2 linked regions of the Robertmurraya sp. FSL R5-0851 genome follow. The protein of the gene in region 1 interacts with the protein of each later gene in a pairwise test. Links are inferred from orthologs where the notes say so. Each region holds a gene or a part of one and is shown on either strand. Other genes may lie near its edges. The genes, in order: yhbY and rho.

Region 1 (3,164 bases):
TCATAAAGGTAGGCAAATTTCCCATACGTCATTGAGTAAGAACACTTTCCATGTTTTCTATTGGTGCATCACCCCATAAACGCTCGAGGTTATAATAACTTCTTTCGTCTTTATGGAATATATGGGCAACCACATCCCCTAAATCAAGGAGGATCCATCTTGCCTCATCAAAGCCTTCCATTCTCTTAACCATATTGCCATTTTCCAATGCCTTTTCCTTCATTTCTCTGGCAATCGCTTGAACCTGCTTATCAGAGTTTCCGTGGCATATAATAAAGTAATCAGAGATGAGTGAAATGCCTTGCATATTTAATACAACAATATCCTCTGCACGCTTATCATCAGCAGCCTTTACTGATGTTTCTAATAATTGACGATTGGTCATCCAATCAGTCCTCCTTTAAATGAATGAAATAGTTATACGTTTGGAGCGTCAACGGAAAAACCGCTCGTTTCTTTTTTACTAAGAAAATAATTGAATTCTGAATAGAAAGCAATAACGCTTCATTCAAATCATTATCAGCTACCTCTCTGACCTCATCGACACCTGGAAATTGCCTCCCCGGTTCAATGTAATCAGCCACATAAATAATTTTTTCAAGCAATGACATATGCGGTCTACCAGAAGTGTGGTAACGAATTGCCTGTAGCACATCACGATCATGAATACCAACTTCATTCTCCACTAAATAAGCGCCTACTGGAGCATGCCAAAGTTCACTATTATAGGAAAGCAGTTCCTCAGGCATTTTTTCTTGAAGAATGATTTGTTTCATCTCTTCTTTAGGACGAAACTTTGCATAATCATGAAAGATTGCTGCCAACTCCGCTTGTTTCTCATTTGCTCCATATTTTTTGGCTAGCTTTACAGCTGTTTGTTCTACCCCTAGTGTATGCTGATAACGATGGTCGGTTAATTGCTCTCTAACAATCTCTAACGCTTTCGCTCGATCCATATAACTGATGCTCCTTTATATATTGTATGACGGAGTCAGGGGTAAGATAATGAATAGTATTCCCATTCTTTACTCTTTCTCTTATTAAACTAGAAGAGACGGCAAATTCCGGAATATCTATATAGATAACCGGATAACTTGTCTGCAATACGTGTTCTGGTCTTTGCACTCCGACAAAAGTAACAAGGTTCAATAAATCATCAATCTTGTACCATTTGGGTAAATATTCAACCATGTCTGCCCCGATAATAAAATAAAACTCTGTACCCTCATTTTTCTGATGCAGAAGCTTCATCGTGTCATACGTATAAGACGGACCACTCCGCTCCAACTCTATTTTTTCAACTTTGAAATCGGCATGATTACTTATTGCCTTTTCAAGCATGGTCACTCGATCGATCGTGCTTGTCCCACTTGTTGATTTATGCGGTGGTTTCGAATTAGGCAAAAACCATATTTCATCTAGCCCTAAGGAATCTAATACCTCGTTTGCAATAAGTAGATGTCCATTGTGGGGTGGGTCAAAGGTTCCCCCTAAAATTCCAATTTTCCTCATAAGGACCTCCTCGGATTAAGGAAGCTGTAATTGTTTATTTTCCTCAGACTCTTTATATAAAACAATGGTAGATCCAATTACTTGAACAAGTTCCGCCTTACAGCCTGACGATAACTTAACTGCTACTTCGTCCTTGTCCTCATCACAATTTTGTAACACACTTACCTTCAGAAGTTCCCTAACCTCTAATGCCTCATTGATTTGTTTAATCATGTTATCGTTCACTCCACCTTTTCCTACTTGAAAAATAGGGTTTAGATGATGAGCTTTTGAACGTAAAAATCTTTTCTGCTTACCAGTTAACATTCTTATCCTCCTAATCGGTTTAAAACCAATTTTTCCATTCTCTTTTGGTCCGGGAAAATTCCGGTCCATTTTTTAAATGCTAATGCCCCTTGAAGAACGAACATATCGATTCCATTTTGCGTGCGAGCCCCTTTATCCTTTGCAGAACGTAAAAATAAAGTTTCAAGAGGGTTGTATATAATATCACTTACAAAACTATTTTCTTTTAAGTTATGTAAAGAGAGCGGTTGGCATTCTACATTTGGTGCCATACCAATCGATGTTGTTTGTATAATAATATCATACTCGTCCAAATCATTCTCAGCATCTTCACGCAGTAATACACTGGAGTTGACCGTATATGGACATTGAGCAATTAATTCAGCTGCTTTTTCACTTGTACGATTGGTAACATCAATGTTTTTAATCCCCATGGAAGCTAAAGTAAAATAAATGGCTCTTGCAGCCCCTCCAGCCCCAACAATGAGAATTCGATGGTTGAAAAGATCTGGAATAATATTCATAATTCCTTTCACTGATCCTTCGCCATCAGTGTTGTATCCAACGAGCTCACCATCCTCATTTACGACTGTGTTTACTGCACCGATCGCTTCGGCTAAAGGATCTAAGCGATCAAGCATCGGAAGGATATCGACCTTATGTGGAACAGTCACATTAAACCCACTAATTTGTATCGCTTTTAATCCTATGATCGCTTTCTGTAAGTCTCCTTTTCTTACATGAAGCGCATGATAATGAGCATCTATATCATAAAAGCCAAATAAATCATTGTGCATGGCAGGCGACATAGAATGAGCGATCGGATCCCCAATTACCGCATACAGCTTTTTCAAAAAAATCCTCTCCCTTGTTGTAGCCTTGAGTACTTCATGAGGTTGATCAAGCTGATTTACTCTAAAAAGCTAAATTATATAAGCGATTTTCTAATCATTGCATGAACACCCTTAGGAACATACGCTGCAATTTTCACTCCAGGTTCGTTTACCGTGATCCAACCCAGACCGGAAAACACGATGTCTGTCTTCTCTTCTTTAATCATAAATTCCTGACGAATGAGTGGTGGAAATTCTTCCAATTCATCTGTTCTTGGAGGTGAGAGCATGTCACCCACATGCTTTTCGTATAACTCATCAGCATGATCAAGTTTTGTACGATGAATATTAATTTCATTAGAAAAATGACAAACAAATGATTGTCTTCCTCCACTAATAAAATCAAATCGGGCAAGTCCTCCGAAAAATAAAGTTTGTCCTTCGTTCAATTGGAAGACTTTTGGCTTTATTTCCTTTTTTGGAGTGATAATTTTCAAATCCTGCTTACTCACAAAATGAGCCATTTGATGGTGA
Region 2 (3,272 bases), 1.3 Mb from region 1 along the record:
AATATGCTGAAAAATCTCTGTTGAATGGGCAATTGGACGCGCAATAAACGATGTGCCATTGTGAGAGACAACAGCTTCATCGCTGTATCTATTATCAATTTTCGGTTTAAAAACGGCAATGTTTTGTTTGGCAAACTGGGCTCTTCTGACGCGGCGAATCAGTTCTTCTGACTTCCCAGAGAACATGCTACCACAAATCACTTCTACCCAACCATGGTGCTTCATTACATACATAAACGGCCTCTCCTTCCGCTTCGCTCTCTATTTTAAAGTAGACAGTTTTCACATAAATTATCCTATCACTGTCTCACTATGTACGTTCATTTTCATAATGGCTGTTTTCACATAGATAGCCGTTAAAATCCTAAAGCCGATTTTAACGCGGAAACAAACTATTTTGCGCTTGAAATTAAGAATACAAGCTCTTTTCTTACAATTTGAGTCCATTTTGCTACGAATTTTAGCTCAATCAAGCATTTTCCATCTCCAAAAGCAATGAAGTTTAGAAAAGAGCCTCATAAAAAAACAGGCAAGGTCTGAAATCTTCTTGCCTGTTTCTTTTTCTTATTAGTTTGTAGCTTTGATTCCGTATTTCTTGTTGAAACGGTCAACACGTCCGCCTGCTTCAGCAAACTTTTGACGTCCTGTGTAGAATGGATGACATTCTGAGCAAGTTTCGATACGAAGTTCTTTCTTTACTGAACCAGTTTCGAATGTGTTGCCACATGCACAAGATACCGTTACTTTTTTATAGTTAGGATGAATTCCTTCTCTCATTACCTTTCATCTCCTTTTGCCCTGAGTCGTTCGAAACAGAGTTATTCATACACACTTGGTGTAATGGAAAAACACACTGATGTTATTATAACAAGCAGGGAATGGTTTTGCAACATGGGATTTATTCCCTATGAATTCCTTTTTGCTTTCATCTCTTCGTCTAGCTTAGCAAAAAATTCTTCATTCGACTTCGTTTGCTTCAGCTTACGTAAAAATTTATCCACAAAGTCAGGTGTATCCGACATTGATTTACGGATCGCCCATAACTTATCCAAATGATCCTTCGGAATAAGTAGCTCTTCCTTACGCGTTCCTGAACGACGGATGTCAATCGCAGGGAAAATACGGCGTTCAGCTAGACCACGATCCAGGTGAAGCTCCATATTACCGGTTCCTTTAAATTCTTCATAGATCACATCATCCATACGAGATCCTGTGTCCACAAGCGCTGTTGCAAGGATGGTTAAGCTTCCACCTTCCTCAATGTTACGCGCCGCACCGAAGAATCGCTTCGGACGGTGGAAAGCAGCAGGGTCAATCCCCCCTGATAACGTACGTCCACTTGGAGGAATGACAAGATTGTACGCACGAGCCAGACGAGTAATACTATCCATAAGAATAATAACATCGCGCTTATGCTCCACAAGACGCATCGCACGCTCTAGCACAAGCTCGGCCACTTTAATATGATTTTCAGGCACTTCGTCAAACGTGGAGCTCACCACATCTCCAGCAACTGAACGCTCGATGTCTGTTACCTCTTCCGGACGCTCATCGATTAACAGAACAATCAGCTCTGCTTCTGGATGATTGGTCGTAATGCTATTAGCAATTTGCTTTAATAGCATCGTTTTCCCTGCTTTTGGAGGAGCAACGATCAATCCACGCTGACCAAAACCAACAGGAGAAATCAGGTCCATAATTCTCGTGCTCACATGCTTTGGTGATGTCTCAAGCTTCATTTGACGATCAGGATATAAAGGTGTTAACGCAGGGAAGTGAACACGTTCCTTTGCTGATTCCGGGTCATCGCCATTAACGGCACCAACCTGCAATAGTCCAAAATAACGCTCGTTTTCCTTTGGAGGACGAACCTTACCAGATACTTTATCACCATTTCTCAGGTCAAAACGTCTAATTTGTGAGGCTGAAATATAAATATCCTCTGAACTTGGGGAATAGTTAATAGGTCGTAGGAAACCGAAGCCCTCAGACTGAATGATTTCAAGAACACCTTCCATAAAGAAAAAGCCTTCTGATTCCGCACGTGCTTTTAAAATGGCAAAAATAAGTTCTTTTTTTGTTAGCTTGCTATAATAAGACACTTTAAAGGTCTTTGCTAGCTCATAAAGCTCTTTTAGCTTCATATTTTCCAGGCTTGAAATTGTTAACTCCATTAGTACACCACTCTTTTTACAAAATAAGTTGTTCCACCACAAGCTTTATGATTTTGTTCGATAAAATGGATGGAAAGGATTGAATGTTTGAGGCTTTCTAGAAGTATAAGAAGAGATAGAGAAAGTCATATTCTATAAAGACAAGGCTTTTCTATGTAAGCCTTTTTAAAAAACAATTTCTATTTTACCCTTTTTATTAATTATTAATCAACATTATTTTATAGGGAAGTTATTAGTAAGGAGGATAATTTTAAAAAAGGCAGACGAAAGCAGGTCTGCCTTCTTTCTATTTTTTCTTTATCTATTGTTAAAAGGTTATGCGTTTTTCAGCTGTTCTAGCTCTTCTTTTGTCATCGCTTCACGCCAAATGGTTGCACCAAGTCCATTTAATTTTTCAACAAGATGGCTGTATCCACGGTCAATATGCTCAAGGCCTGTTACTTCTGTAACTCCTTCTGCCATCAACCCGGCGATCACTAAAGCTGCGCCCGCTCGTAAATCACTAGCCTTCACTTTGGCTCCCTGAAGTTTGACAGGTCCGTGAATAATCGCTGAGCGACCTTCGACTTTGATGTTGGCATTCATTCTTCTTAATTCATCGATATGCTTAAAGCGAGCTCCATAAATCGTATCCGTCACCATGCTTGTCCCAACAGCGCTAGTTAACAACGAGGTTAATGGCTGCTGCAAGTCGGTTGGGAAGCCAGGATAAACCAAGGTTTTAATATCAACTGCTTTAAAGGATTCGGCTTTTCCTACAAAGACTTGGTCATCGCTTGTTTCGATCGGTACACCCATTTCACGAAGCTTCGCAATTAACGACTCTAAGTGTTGAGGAATAATATTATCAATTAACAGCCCGTCTCCTACCGCTGCACCAAGAATTAAATACGTACCTGCCTCAATTCGGTCAGGAATAATCGTATGCTGGCAGCCATGAAGCTCGTCCACTCCGTCAATACGAATAACATCTGTTCCGGCACCTTTAATCTTTGCCCCCATATTTGTGAGCAATGTGGCCACGTCAATGATTTCCGGCTCTTTTGCCGCATTTTCAATGATCGTACGCCCTTTCGCACGAACAGCCGCAAGCATGAT

The links.
Region 2: the proteins of yhbY (region 1) and rho interact in binary tests that used the Escherichia coli proteins (3 or more experiments, as listed by UniProt). The link is inferred for Robertmurraya sp. FSL R5-0851 from one-to-one orthologs.

What each region holds. Positions count from the first base shown.
Region 1 is NZ_JBBOOE010000001.1:3,293,037-3,296,200, forward strand. The notes cover bases 174-3,004. They hold yhbY (ribosome assembly RNA-binding protein YhbY), read right to left. Parts: upstream 1,819-3,004; coding sequence 1,528-1,818; downstream 174-1,527. Other genes in these bases: rsfS (ribosome silencing factor), read right to left, coding at 174-385; yqeK (bis(5'-nucleosyl)-tetraphosphatase (symmetrical) YqeK), read right to left, coding at 390-956; MKX65_RS17015 (nicotinate-nucleotide adenylyltransferase), read right to left, coding at 925-1,512; aroE (shikimate dehydrogenase), read right to left, coding at 1,821-2,651; yqeH (ribosome biogenesis GTPase YqeH), read right to left, coding at 2,726-3,004. Also shown: MKX65_RS17000 (class I SAM-dependent DNA methyltransferase), read right to left, coding at 1-32; more of rsfS, read right to left, coding at 29-173; more of yqeH, read right to left, coding at 3,005-3,164.
Region 2 is NZ_JBBOOE010000001.1:4,585,465-4,588,736, forward strand. The notes cover bases 41-2,979. They hold rho (transcription termination factor Rho), read right to left. Parts: upstream 2,175-2,979; coding sequence 906-2,174; downstream 41-905. Other genes in these bases: MKX65_RS23360 (thymidine kinase), read right to left, coding at 41-234; rpmE (50S ribosomal protein L31), read right to left, coding at 568-777; MKX65_RS23375 (UDP-N-acetylglucosamine 1-carboxyvinyltransferase), read right to left, coding at 2,490-2,979. Outside these bases: more of MKX65_RS23360, read right to left, coding at 1-40; more of MKX65_RS23375, read right to left, coding at 2,980-3,272. UniProt on the Escherichia coli protein: Facilitates transcription termination by a mechanism that involves Rho binding to the nascent RNA, activation of Rho's RNA-dependent ATPase activity, and release of the mRNA from the DNA template.